One region of the Sporosarcina sp. G11-34 genome, then DNA from elsewhere that is predicted to be linked to it. Evidence: riboswitches for the same ligand, from Rfam matches in the RefSeq annotation. Region 1 holds a riboswitch; the other holds the start of a gene.
The links. Region 1 has a riboswitch for preQ1 ahead of queF (preQ(1) synthase). Riboswitches for the same ligand answer to the same signal wherever they lie in the genome.
Positions count from the first base shown of each region.

Region 2: it holds a riboswitch for preQ1, as region 1 does, so the genes downstream of both, queC (7-cyano-7-deazaguanine synthase QueC) here and queF (preQ(1) synthase) in region 1, are expected to answer to the same signal.

Region 1 covers NZ_JAHNZW010000003.1:362,820-370,251, forward strand. The annotation lists gene recQ (DNA helicase RecQ) at 1-381, shown strand, start outside; gene queF (preQ(1) synthase) at 549-1,046, opposite strand; PreQ1 riboswitch class I at 1,135-1,178, opposite strand; gene KSU66_RS05980 (MFS transporter) at 1,205-2,371, opposite strand; gene KSU66_RS05985 (diaminopimelate dehydrogenase) at 2,592-3,572, shown strand; gene KSU66_RS05990 (M42 family metallopeptidase) at 3,770-4,858, shown strand; gene argF (ornithine carbamoyltransferase) at 4,995-5,957, shown strand; gene KSU66_RS06000 (helix-turn-helix transcriptional regulator) at 6,086-6,301, shown strand; gene KSU66_RS06005 (hypothetical protein) at 6,291-6,779, shown strand; gene sspI (small acid-soluble spore protein SspI) at 6,843-7,055, opposite strand; gene KSU66_RS06015 (TrmH family RNA methyltransferase) at 7,147-7,432, shown strand, end outside.
Region 2 covers NZ_JAHNZW010000004.1:138,087-145,518, forward strand. The annotation lists gene KSU66_RS06915 (amidohydrolase family protein) at 1-1,148, opposite strand, end outside; gene KSU66_RS06920 (hypothetical protein) at 1,152-2,249, opposite strand; PreQ1 riboswitch class I at 2,367-2,411, shown strand; gene queC (7-cyano-7-deazaguanine synthase QueC) at 2,419-3,084, shown strand; gene queD (6-carboxytetrahydropterin synthase QueD) at 3,081-3,506, shown strand; gene queE (7-carboxy-7-deazaguanine synthase QueE) at 3,503-4,210, shown strand; gene KSU66_RS06940 (YfhE family protein) at 4,301-4,438, opposite strand; gene KSU66_RS06945 (hypothetical protein) at 4,562-4,867, opposite strand; gene KSU66_RS06950 (AEC family transporter) at 4,966-5,910, shown strand; gene KSU66_RS06955 (MarR family winged helix-turn-helix transcriptional regulator) at 6,153-6,563, opposite strand; gene KSU66_RS06960 (sporulation protein) at 6,655-7,032, opposite strand; gene KSU66_RS06965 (AI-2E family transporter) at 7,042-7,432, opposite strand, start outside.

The sequences.
Region 1 (7,432 bases):
ATCGAGTTCATTATTTCGGAAAACTACCTCGGTGTTGAAAATGGACAGTTCCCGACAATTTACGTTAGTGAACGAGGAAAAGAAGTTTTGACGGGCAATGTAAAAGTATCGAGAAAAGTTTCCGTCGTAACGAAGCAAATTACAAATGATGACCCGTTATTCGAGCAACTTCGTGCACTTAGGCGGACGTTGTCGCAAGAAGCGGGTGTACCGCCATTTGTTGTATTCTCAGATAAAACATTGCGAGACATGGCATCTAGAATGCCAGTTACAGAAGAGGATTTCCTCGAAGTGAATGGTGTCGGACTTGCAAAATTGGAAAGATACGGAGAAGCGTTCATGGAAGAAATTAAAGCGTATCAGCGGGAAAATGTTCACTGAATAAAAAAGACAGACAACATTTTGGATGGGATGTTGTCTGTCTTTATTTTTCTTGTGGATATATTACGATCCCGTCATCTCTTAAAGCTGGTTGCGCTCCCCATTTACCCGGTTCATGTGTAACGATAAAATAGGAAGGGCTAACTGTTTATTATTGAATCTCTTTCTTATCGATTATCAATCTTTTCCGGATACATATCGTGATTCATCATCCGGTGATTGGCCATTTGTTCGTATTTTGTTTCAGGTTTTCCGTAGTTACAGTAAGGGTCAATTGACAAACCGCCACGCGGAGTGAATTTGCCCCAAACTTCGATATAGCGTGGTTCAATCAGTTTAATTAAATCGTTCATAATAATATTGACGCAGTCCTCATGAAAATCTCCGTGATTGCGGAAACTAAATAGATATAATTTAAGGGACTTGCTTTCTACAAGTTTTTTATCGGGAATGAAACTGATGTACATCGTTGCGAAATCCGGTTGTCCTGTCATGGGACAAAGTGATGTGAACTCTGGACAGTTAAATTTCACGAAGTAGTCCCGGTTGACATGCATATTGTCTACGGACTCCAAAATGTCAGGGTTGTACTCAAATAAGTACTTTGTGTTTTGATTGCCGAGCAAAGTTAAGTCGGTCAATGTTGCTTCATCTCTTCCAGCCAATTAAAAAAACCTCCCGTATAATTTGTCGTGGGAGGTCCATAGAAGCCGTAAAAAAAAGCCATATCGGATGGATATGGCGTAAATTCCGTCATCCATAGTTTTTTATAGAGGGTCGCTATGAACCTCTCCCGGACAGGGTATTCGTTTCGTATTTGACACTATACGACAGACGATGATTTGTCAACCGTCCTTGTTTTCTTCATGCCGACGAGCGCGTAAAGGGCAACGGCAAGCAAGATGATTCCGGTCAGTACGAAAGCACCTCTAAAATCCAAATCGAGGAATCCGATAAGGCCAGATCCAGCTACGACTCCAATTGAGAAGAATGCGTAAAAGTAACCGTACGCTTTCCCGCGGAACTCAGCGGAAGACGAATCGATAAGTAGTGAATTGATGGAAGGGAAAAGAAACGCAAACCCAATTCCGTAAATCGCCATCGCAATGTATAGGTAATGCAATTGTTCGACTTGACTTAAAAACAACATACTGACTCCCATAAGTGATATTCCGAAAGCCAATGTCGCCATAGGGCGAACACGATCGAAAATACGGTTCGTTGGTAAAAGGAAAATAAGGATCGCAACGACTCCGAAAGCGCTAAGTAAGAGACCGGACGTTTTTGTGTCAAATCCAAGGGACTCTACTTTCAATGGCAAAACAAGTGCAAGGACCCCTTGTGAGAACATTAAAAAGAATGCACCGGAGAAAGCTCTTACTATACCCGGGTGGCGGAATAAGTAGTTCACTTTGAAATTATTCGCTTGTTTGGAAGAACGTTTTCGGACATGTGTAAACGAACGAAGAATAAAGAAAGCCGAAATCGCTAAAACGAGCATAATCGCACCGTTAATGGCCATAATGAACGGCGTACTTGTTTTCGCCGCAACAATTCCTCCATATGCAGGTCCAAGAATTGCAGCAAGACCGACAAACGCACCCGAAATTGCGACACTTTTTCCACGCTTGGACTCTTCTGCACGATTAGCCAAAAATGTAAATGCAGCCGGAACGATTAGTCCTTCCATAAATCCATGTACAAACCGGACACCAAGCAGTGATGTTGGTCCAACTATGGCAGAATAGAAGAAAAGCGATATGGCTGAAGCAAAGAGACCAATTAGAAGAATGGCAAAAGGGCCCCGCCGATCCGTCATAAATCCAGAAATAATATTTCCGAATGTGTTTGAAAAAGAATAAATTCCGACAGCAAGTCCAACTAAAAATGGCGATGCACCGAGAGACAGCGCATAGGGACTCATGACAGGCAGTTGTGAAAATAGATCGAAAAACGAGAAAAAGACAATGAGATAAACAAAACCACGCATGATAAAGCCTCTTTTCATAAAATGTACACTGCTACTACTTTACCACTATTTTTGCTAGGTGGAAAAGGATAGGTTGTGAACAATCTTTTTTGGTTGGCGTTTTGTGAACTGGAGCGATAAGATTATGTAGTAGATATAATTAACAGAATGGTGAAGAATCGCAGGATCTGCATTTCTCACAAACTGTTGAAGATAAACTAGTGAAAGGGGAAATGAAACAATGACAATTAGAGTTGGAATTGCCGGATATGGCAACTTAGGACGAGGCGTTGAATCCGCGATTGGACAAAATAAAGATATGGAACTAGTTGGTGTATTCTCAAGAAGAAATCCCGAAGATGTGAAATTGCTAACTAATCATGTACCTGTTTACAAAATGGAAGACATACAAGATTTTACGGACACAATCGATGTACTTATTCTTTGTGGAGGATCCAAAAATGATCTACCCGAACAAGGGCCGGCACTCGCGGCTTTATTTAACACGGTGGACAGTTTCGACACACATGCAAAAATTCCAGAGTATTTTGAAGCGGTTGACGGTTCAGCAAAACCAAATGGTAAGACCGCAATTATTTCGGTTGGTTGGGACCCGGGTTTATTCTCCATTAATCGATTATATGGTGAAGCTGTTCTTTCAGAAGGTGAAACGTACACATTTTGGGGGAAAGGCCTTAGCCAAGGGCATTCAGATGCGGTAAGAAGAGTGGAAGGGGTTAAAGGGGCGGTCCAGTATACAATACCTAATCCCGATGCGGTTGATAAAGTACGAAGCGGTTCGCTACCCGAACTGACGACGCGCGAAAAACATACACGTGACTGTTATGTCGTTCTTGAGGACGGGGCAAATGCGGATGAAGTGAAAACTACGATAGTAACGATGCCTGATTATTTTACAGATTATGATACGACGGTGACGTTTATTACTGAAGAAGAATTAAAGCGTGATCATTCAGCGATGCCGCATGGCGGATTTGTTATTCGAAGCGGTAAGACGGGTACAGGTAATGCTCAAGTGATGGAGTATTCGTTAAAGCTTGAAAGCAATCCTGAATTTACGTCGAGTGTGCTAGTGGCATATGCTCGTGCAGCTTACCGATTAAATCAAAATGGAGATGCGGGCGCGAAAACAGTGTTTGATATTGCACCGGGGTTACTGTCGCCGAAAAGTGCGGCGGAATTGCGGAAAGAGCTGCTGTAAGGGTTAAGGGTTGTTAGAAAGACCTGTTTTGCTGATAAAAGTCTTTGAAGCGCCTCATATGCATATAGAACGTTGATATATGCATATAAGGTGCTAATTAACCTGGCTAGGCCCGCTAATAAGTGGAGTATTTTGATAATAGTGTGTCTTTCACATATACTACTTGTATGTAATTTATATTTAGGAGGCCAAAATAATTGACGAAATTAGATGAAACATTAGTCATGTTGAAAGCGCTCACAGACGCAAAAGGAATTCCTGGAAACGAGCGGGAACCGCGTGAAGTGATGAAGAAGTATATTGAGCCGTTTTCGGATGAAATCGAACAAGATGGACTTGGATCATTAATCGCAAAGAAAACAGGTGAGGCAAACGGACCGAAAATTATGCTTGCCGGTCACCTCGATGAAGTCGGTTTTATGATTTCTAAAATAGACGACAAAGGATTTCTATCATTCCAAACAGTAGGCGGCTGGTGGTCGCAAGTCATGCTTGCGCAACGTGTAACGATTGTAACGCGTAAAGGCGATACAGTGACAGGCGTAATTGGATCGAAACCACCGCATATTCTTTCACCTGAAGCGCGTAAAAAGCCAGTAGATATAAAAGATATGTTCATCGATATCGGTGCCACGTCAAAAGAAGAGGCGATGGAATGGGGTATTTCACCTGGTGATATGGTCGTTCCTTATTTCGAATTCACTGTGATGAACAATGAAAAATACCTTCTTGCAAAAGCATGGGACAACCGTATTGGCTGCGCAATTGCAATTGATGTAATGAAGGCATTAAAAGACGAAGCACATCCAAATATCGTATTTGGCGTTGGTGCTGCACAAGAAGAAGTTGGTTTACGCGGTGCACGAACGGCAGCGACAAAAATTCAACCAGACATCGGATTTGCGGTTGACGTAGGAATTGCGGGTGATACACCGGGCGTTACTTCGAAAGAAGCAACTGGTAAAATGGGTGATGGTCCACAAATCCTTTTATTCGACGCATCGATGGTGTCACATAAAGGATTGCGTGAACTTGTTGTTGATACAGCCGAAGAAAATGGAATACCTTATCAATTCGAAACGATTCCAGGCGGCGGAACAGATGCCGGCTCTATCCATCTTTCTGGAAAAGGTGTGCCGTCACTTGCCATCTGTATTCCGACAAGATACATTCATTCCCACGCCGCAATGTTGCACCGAGATGATTTTGAAAATACAGTGAAGCTAATTGTTAAGGTCATTAAGAAATTGGACCGTGACACGGTGAATAAAATTACATTTGATTGAAGCGCGAATAACTGCTTAGGCCGATAAAAGGTCTGGGCAGTTTTTTTATTAGTTTTTATAATAATGCACTTGACTTTATAATTATGCATACATATAATCATATATACAATCGAAATCGATGATAGGGGATGGCGGAATGTTGAAATGTGATATACCTACAAGTGAAATTGCAAAAGGTTTAAAAGGCCGAGATTTATTAACATTGTTAGATTATACAAGTGAGGAAATCTCGTATTTATTAAACTACGCAAATCAAATGAAAAAGAATATGTTGTTGGGGGATATGCCGCCTATTCTGGCTGGAAAGACGCTTGGCATGATTTTTGAGAAACATTCAACACGCACACGTATCTCGTTCGAAGTTGGGATGAACCAACTTGGTGGGCAAGCGATGTTCATGAATGCACGCGATATGCAAATTGGACGCGGAGAGTCTGTTTACGATACGGGGCATGTGTTATCGGAGTATTTGGATGGGGTAATGATTCGCGCGAATTCCCATGAAATGGTGAAAGAATTAGCCGAGCATTCGACAATTCCAATTATTAACGGCTTAACAGATATTTATCACCCATGCCAAGCATTAGCGGATTTACTAACAATTTTAGAAGTTAAAGGATCATTGGCGGGATACAAACTTGTGTATGTGGGCGATGGCAATAATGTGGCTCACTCCCTCGTAATTGCTGCGGCGCATATGGGGATGCATGTTGTGGTGGCGACCCCGCAAGGTTATGAATTTAACCCTAATTTACTTGTAAAAGCGAAAGCGATTGCCGAGGCAAATGAAGGAAGCGTCCTTGAAACAACAAACCCAGTTGAAGCAGTAACGGATGCGGATGTTGTCTACACAGATACTTGGACGAGTATGGGGCAGGAAGAAGAAGCGGCAAAACGCCTTGAAGAATTTAAGGATTTTCAAATTAACGACGAATTAGTTGCCTATGCAAAGAAAGATTATATGTTCTTGCATTGCTTACCAGCACATCGTGAAGAAGAAGTGGCCACATCGGTCATTGATGGTCCCAACTCATACGTCTTCCAACAAGCGGGAAATCGACTACATGCACAAAAAGCAGTACTTGCATCTTTACTATAATATAATGCGTCTTTAAAAAGTTCGGGTCCTTATACCCGGACTTTTTTTGTTCTTTAAACATAACATAATGTACACAATACTTTACCTAATGTTAAGTATTGTGTACATTTGGAGTAGGAGGTGTCGTGATGCTGAAGAACCGATTAAAAGAATTACGAGCACGCCATGATTACACGCAAATTGAACTTGCGAAACGAGTAGGCGTTACACGACAGACAATTGGTTTTATCGAAAAAGGGGAATTTTCACCGTCCGTAACTTTATCATTGAAACTCGCCCGTGCACTCGCCTGTGATATTAATGAATTATTTTGGTTGGAAGGGGAGGAGAAAGATGAAAAATGATATGAGAATTACGTTTCCATTATGGATGATGTGCTTTATTCTATTAATCGCAGCGACTGTTTATCTAGTTGGGACAACAGCTGTTATTGAAGAGGGTACAGACGAAGTCACATTTATTTTAAACTTTGAGTCGAATCTAATTTTCTTTTATAGTTTATTTGTTCTTTTAATTGGTAGTTTAATCACCTTTTTCATGAAATTAGTGAAACATAACCGGCAATATCCACAAAAAAAAATTTCACCATTTTATTTGAAGCCACCGGAGTATATAGAAGATGATGAATTATTTCAGCAGGCAACAGGGCTGGCGACAAAAAAAGTGTATACATTTTTTGTATCGGCCATACCCATTCTAGCGGTGTTATATATTGTATTGCCAATCGGGAAAATGTGGATGATTATTGGATTGTTGTTTTTGGGGTTTATGCAGTACTTGATTTATTATATAGAGATTAAGAAGTACATCGTGGAGGAATAATCGTATGAAGATGTTCTTGAAAACAAAAAAGCCGCCCTATAACTAGGGCGGCTTTAGACTTATTCAACTCGCTTGAAATACTTGGGCCAACTCGCCGGCCATTTTTGACTTTTCTTGTTCACCCGCACTGTTCCAAAGTTTTTCGAAAAAGACACCAAGTCCAGGTAGAAGGTGTTCTTCGCCTCGTTTAATAGCATCTTCGACGACACCGCGGATATCCTCTGCTGTATTGTTTGTCATATTTGCCGATATGGCATCACGTATTTGAAAATCCATTTTATCAGCCTCCTCCATTCCATTTTGTACACATTCATCGCCAACTATACTAACATTTGTTACACTAAAAGAAAAAAGGCGGTACAAATTAATGAAACGTATTGAATCGGTTCAAAACTCACTTGTGAAACATTGGAAAAAGCTTGTGCTTACTCGAAAAGAACGTGATACATCGGGAGAATTCGTTGTTGAAGGATTTCATCTCGTAGAAGAAGCGCTGAAAAATAACGGAGCAATTCTTGCGTTAATCGTCCGTGATGATGTAGAGATTCCAAGCGATTGGAATATTGAAGGTGTACATATCGTAGAAGTAAATAATGCAGTTGCAAAAGAAATTGCAGAAACAGAACGCTCACAAGGTATATTTGCTCATTGCC
Region 2 (7,432 bases), on a different contig from region 1:
CCTGGAATTCCTTCTGACACCAAAAAGTTAGCTTCTAGCCCTTTTTCCAATCGACCATACCGGTTTCCTTTTCCTAATATAGTCGCGGGATTAGCCGTAAGCAATGCAAGTATTTCGTTTTCATCGTAATTATAACGTTTTAAAAGTTGCATAGCGGGCTGGGCAATTAGCATTAAGACGTCAGGTCCTCTTAACTCTTGATTTTGAAATGGTAACCAAGAAGTACCTTTATAGGGCGGCAGATAGGCGTCTGTAGAAATTGAAACGGGTATATTCAATTGAATCATTTTAAGAATTTCTTCCGGAGAATTGGGTTTTAAATGTGTTCCACCCATAGGGGTAGCGACGATTTCCACCCCTTTTTGGACTGCTTTTACTAACAGCTCATCAGTGATTCCATGTGCGTGGTGCAAAACATCTACACCTGCTTCCAACGCTCGATCGATTCCAACTTCACCAGCTACATGAGCACCGATTTTCTTATCCAATTTATGATAGGTTTTTACAATCTGTTTTAATACTTCCAGCGTATAGATCATTTCTCCTGCTTTTGGAACATCGTTTTCTTTAAAATTTGCGGGTGTCGCGTTGATGAAGATATTCTCACCCGGATAGTCACTTTCCTCGGCAATCATTCGCACTAATTCTAGGTCATTCAAACTAGTTTTATCGACGCTACTTGATTGTGTAATCGAAGTAAAATGAGCCATTTTTTCGAAACCTATCGATATGCTTGCTGTTGCAAAAGAAATATCGATAGGTAAATCCAACACAGCTTTCCGATATGCTTCAATCGGAATGTCACAAACCGGATGTCCACAAATTTGTTCTCCTAGCGCAGTAATTCCTGAAGATAATGCGTGAAAAAGAATTGCCTTTGCCGCCCAAAAGTGGGTTTCAATGGTTACAGGATAAAGGCTAGTTGGAGCATATTCCAGTAAGTGCGTATGGCAATCTACTAAAGACGGCGTTATAACGTAATTGGAATAATCCATCACATGTACATCAGAAGACTCTTTTCGGAGTCTTTCCCATGTTCCAATGTCAGCAACTTTTCCATTTTCAATCCGCATCGCACCATTTTCAATCGTTCCCCTACTACTTACAGTTACAATCTTTTTTCCCCGAACTATATAAGGACTCGTCATCATTTAGCCCACCAAAAATGGCGTTAAATAGTACGCCAAAACACAGGCTGTCATGAACCGAATAATCATTCCAATAATTGCAGCCTCTAGAACTTCTTTTTCGTTAAGACTAGATATTCCTGACCAAGTTAATGGAACTTGACCAAAAATAACCGACAAAGGGAGTCCGGAATTGGCGAGAATAAACGAACCAACGACTAATCGCGGATCAACCGTACTCGCTAGTTCAGCAAGTTGAGCAACCGCCAACGTAGGAGCCGCAAGAATTGAGATAATTCCTGTAGATGGTTCAATCCCCATTAACGTCAAGACGGTTGACAGGCTCGTTTCAATCCCTCCCCAAACACCAAAAAACTTTAAGGCACCGATAAAAAAGAATACAGCTGCAACAGCCGGAATGATTGTCAAAAAAAGAAGTTCCGCACCTTCTTTTGCCGAATAAAATATCGTATGAAGAAGTTTTGTGTTCGGTGTAAAACGGGGTAACTCCTCTAATTCAACCCTCTTTGTATCTCTATAAAGTGTGATTGATAAAATAAATGGTACGACGACAATAGGAAGAAAAATTGAAAGAACAATTAACGGAAATGCATGGATATTGAAAACCGATAGCGCGATTAAACCCAACACTAAAGTTGCAAAAGATTGTGGAGATTGAACCATTGTCGCAACAGCTATTTTCTGTTCCGATTTAGTCGCTTTTGCTTTGACTAGTATTGGTGCCGAAATTTTACCCGCCGCATTAATATCACCGAGAATATTATAAGCACTTGGAATGATGACTGAAGGATTAATCTTAAACCATTTCATAATAGGTACAAAAATTCGAATCAAGCCGTCCGTAAATCCTAATCGTTCCAAAAGACGACCAAAAATTACACTTACAATAATCGCAATCCCTACTTCACCTGTTAAAAATATATCGACAACGATTGGTTTTACTTCTTGGATTATCGTGTTAAAGAATCTTGAAAGTGAATTGGGATAGAAAAAAAGAATCAAAAGCGATATGAAAACCAACAACATACCTAGTACTTCAAAAAAGGACCATTTGGACCTAGACGACTTAGTCTTTAAGACAGGTACTTGTTTTTTCTTCAATAAACGACTTCCTTCCGCTTTTTAATACCTTATGTTTGCGGGACGAAATATGTGTTTGCCTAGCGGACAGTAATACTCTACATCTATTCACTACATATGCTATTATTAACTCTGTCCCAAAAAGAGGTTCGCAAACTTCCCTCTCTAAAAAACTAAGGAGATGTTTATTTTGAAAGACGAAAAAGCAGTAGTTGTTTTTAGTGGTGGCCAAGACAGTACGACATGCCTATTTTGGGCATTGAAAAATTTCCGTGAAGTGGCAACAGTCACATTTGACTATGGTCAGCGACACTCAGAAGAAATCGAGTGTGCTCGACAAATTGCGAAGGAGCTCGGGGTATCATTCAAAGTACTCGATATGAATTTAATAAATCAGCTGTCGGCGAATGCCTTAACGAGAGATGATATCGAAGTGAAAGAAGTTGAAGGCGAATTACCTTCGACTTTTGTTCCTGGTAGAAATCATCTGTTCTTTTCATTTGCTGCGGTCTATGCCGATGCAATCGGAGCTCGGCACTTAATCACAGGTGTGAGTGAAACCGATTTTAGCGGGTATCCCGATTGCCGTGATAATTTTATAAAATCATTGAATGTGACACTGAATTTAGCAATGGACGGACGATTTGTTATCCATACGCCTTTAATGTGGCTCGACAAGTCTGAAGTGTGGGCATTAGCTGATGAACTAAATGTGCTCGACTTTGTTCAGAAGAAAACACTTACTTGTTATAACGGAGTTCCAAGTTCTGGTTGTGGCGAGTGCCCTGCTTGTATATTACGGAACGAAGGACTTACAACTTATTTAGCTACAAAATCGGTAGGTGTTTCCAAATGATACAGCAATTTTATCCGCAAGTTCAACATGCGTACCGTTTTGAATTAAACAAAGATATGCATTTTTCCGCAGCACATTTCATTCCGAACGAAAATGCTGGAAAATGCCAAGTCATGCATGGTCATACGTATCATATAAATATAACTATCGGAGGTAATGAGCTTGACACACTCGGTTTTCTAATCGACTTCAAGCAACTTAAAAACCTCATACACGATAAATACGACCATTCTGTGTTGAATGATCATCCTGAATTCAAAGAATACTTTCCAACAACCGAACGATTGGCCGAACAAATTGGAAAATCAATTCAAAATGAGCTTCGCACAAGAAGCAACAAACCAATCTGCCTTCAAGTCATTGTCCGAGAAACACCAACAAGCTACGTCATCTATCGTCCTGAACAGGAGGAAGTCCTATGAAAGTTCCTGTAATGGAGGTATTCGGTCCAACGATTCAAGGCGAAGGAATGGTTATGGGGCAGAAAACGATGTTTGTCCGAACGGCTGGTTGTGATTATTCTTGCTCGTGGTGTGATTCGAAATTTACATGGGATGGCACGGGACGTAGTACGTTGAAATACCCTAGTGAAATCATAGAAGAACTTCAAGAAATCGGGGGACAGTCTTTTTCACATGTAACGATTTCAGGTGGAAACCCTGCGCTTCACAAAAGTATCGATGGTCTTGTCGATCAATGCCATGAAAAAGGATGGCAAGTCGCGGTTGAAACGCAAGCTTCATTCTGGCAAGACTGGTTGTTGAAAATCGACGACATCACATTATCCCCGAAACCACCAAGTTCGGGAATGACTACCGATTTCAACAAACTAGATTTATTTATAGAAAAACTGGTTCATTCGAATACGAGCTTAAAAATCGTCATTTTCGATGAAGAGGACTTCAAATTTGCTGAAACAGTTCATCTTCGTTATCCTCGCGTTCCCTTCTTTCTTCAAACAGGAAACAGCGATACGACAACAACTGATGACGCAGAACTTGTGTCTACATTACTACATCGATATGAATGGCTCATCGAACAAACTGTTCAATCGCCAATTATGAACGATGCCAAAGTTTTACCGCAATTGCATACGCTTATTTGGGGAAACAAACGTGGCGTCTGATTAGATTGAAATAAAAAAGCCAGTATCTCTTTTGAGATTGCTGGCTTTTCGTTTTGGCTCATATAATCGAATTACTAATAGCGGATGTGATTATTTTTTCTTGTTTTCTTTGTTTTTCACAGCATTGTCTGCTTTTTTAAATTCTTCATTATACAGTACTTCTTGTGCGGAGGTCAGACCATTATTTTTGTCGGTCATTCTTTCATGTGGGGGTCTTTCTTTCGCCATACATAACTGCTCCTTTCCGAACTTCTGTGTTGATTTGTTAGTATTTCCAATTCCTTTGACAGTATACATCCAAATCTAAAATGGTGATGTTGGCTCTTCGTCCTATTAACTAACTTTTGTATTTCAAGTAGTACCGCTGATTCGATTTGATAATTGATGAGAATGCTTTAGTAAAATAATCATAGTTATAGTAACCGTTATCAATATGAAAATTGCCAGAACTCCGTATTGAAATCGAATAGATGGGTTGGAACTTATCCCTCCAATGCCATCAAGTACAATTGGCGATAAAAACTGTCCAATAAATATACAGCTACTTGTTATAGCGACTGCACGATCACCTTGATAAGGTCCCGCACGGTCCAATGCTTTTAATATTAGTAAAGGAAAAAGAACTCCTTGACCAAATCCAATTAAACAAGCGCTCACTATTATTAAAGAAAGAGCACTTGTAAACAAACGTCGAGACCCAATCTTTTTTTATTATTCGGGTGTGTCGCAAAAACTAAATAAAGGCGTTAATATACATGGAACTAAGTATTGTGATTCAATCAATCGCAATTATTTACTTAATGATACTAATCGGTGCAGCCCTTTCAAAAACATTCAGTTTTAATGAAGATACACGGGGGGTTTTCATCAGTTTAATTGTCAATATAGCGATGCCAAGCATTATTTTATCTAGTATTTTCAATGTAAAAATGGATGACGATACATTTAGTACGATTATTCTTGTATTTCTCTTATCCATCTTAATTAATGTTGTCGGGATTGGCGTAGGCTGGTTACTTTCATTTACTTTTTATAATAAATCGAATAAACATGTAGAATTAGCTTTACTGGCCGGTCTTGGTAATACAGGATTTATTGGCATTCCATTATGTGCGGTCCTAATTGGACCAGAAGGTGCATTGTACGCAGCAATTTTCGATGCTGGTGTGGATTTTACAATCTGGACTGTAGGTGTCCTAATGTTACAAAAGGGTAAATCTATTGGGCTTCAAACATTTAAATCAATGATTAATATTCCACTTGTTTCGATTTTCGTTGGACTTATTATCTCTTACTTTCATTATAGACCTCCAGCTTTAATCATAAATCTAGTCGATCAATTATCTGCATTAGCTGCGCCATTAGCAATGTTTTACATAGGTATTCTTGTAATGACATTAAAGTTTTCAAAAGTAAAAGAGAGTGGGTTAAAGGTATGGATACCTATCTCTGTTAAACTTATGATGCTGCCAGCATTGGTGGCATTATTGATCGGTTATTTTCACTTAAATATGACAATCGTTCAGACAGTGCTTATACAATCGATGATGCCCACACTCACATTGGCATCCATACTATTCGCAAAATACTCTGCCGACAAGGATATGGGTGCAATTACAACTGTATTAGCTACCGTCCTTGCATTATTAACAATTCCTGTCATCATTTATATTTTAACTTACTTTAGCTTATTTACTTAATCGAAAACCATTCAAACGACAAAAAACAACGCCTCTTGCCGAAGCGTTGTTTTTTTGCGTATTTAGCTATGCCAATCAATTTATTCTTGCATTTTGCAAACAATAATAAAGGCGGTTGCATTTTACAACTAATCATTCTCGCAGTCACTTGCAACATGCAATCATCAATCGAAACAACTTGCATAGTACAAGCATCAACACATATGCTTAGTTGAGTTATGCAACTATCTCGACAAAGCGGTCTAAAGCTCTTTTAAGCGCCTTGTTAACATTTGCATTGACCTTATTACCGTTTCTTGTTCAAAGTCGCTCATGGACGTAAAGGCTTTTTTTACTTCCAAAGAAATTTCGTTATTAATTAATTCCACTATACTTTTTCCTTGTTCTGTTAAGGAAAGGATGAATATTCTACGATCATCAGCGAATGGAGTTTTCAGAAGAAGCTCTTTCTTTTCTAGCGTTCTGATTTGCCTAGAGAAAGTAGTTATATCCATATCCACAGCTTCTGCAACTGTTTGCATAGACGGACTTTTCATTAATGAAAGTTCATATAAAATCGAACTTTGCACAATTGAAATTTCCCCACTACTTTTCCTTTGTATAGTACGCAGGCTCTTTGATAACGAATGAAAAACAGGTATGATTCTTTCCATTGTATTCCTCCTCGAATTCTTTCCTTAATTGTACACTAAGGCCTTAGTGTACAATTAAAAAACGCACCCGTCGAACAGGGTACGCTAAACCTTACTTATAAGTGATTGAATCTTGCCCTTGTACATTGACTCCATTTTTAAGATACATAGTCGTTCGTAAACTAAGTGACTCGTTATCTGCTTCCATTTCCCATCGTTCATCAGGAACCAATTCAAATGAAATCATCCATGTTTCTTTTGACTTTTCTGCACTCACTATTTCAAACGCGAGTTTTGCAATGACTTGATCCTTTGTTTCGGAATGCTTCAGCAACTCCATTACAACCTCATCAATTAGTTCTTCACTTTCTTCGCCTTCGATATAAACCTTTCCCGAAAGTGTTTCTCCGAAAGCGATATTTGGTCCATCAACAATTGTGTCCAAAGTTATTTTTCCATATACGATGGATGAAGAAAAGTCTTTCAACATAGTATCCCCCTACCCTTTCACTTTTTGAATATCTGTATTTTCATAATAGTATTCGGGATTTGATTCATATTTATTATAGCGTAGTTTTAACAATTTGAATAAATGCGTAACGACAACTTTTAATAAAGCGTAACCTGGAATTCCTAAAACGACACCCGGTACACCAAAAAGAGACCCAGCAGTTAGTAATACAAAAATAATTGTAATGGGATGTATTTGTAGTGATTTTCCCATAATTTGCGGTGAAATCAACTTTCCATCAATCAACTGCACAATTGTCCAAACAGCCGCCAGTTTAAGAAGCATCCAAGGAGATGAAACAATCGCAATAATTACCGCCGGCGTAATTGCAATTAGCGGACCCAAATATGGAACTACGCTCGTAAACATCGCAAGCACT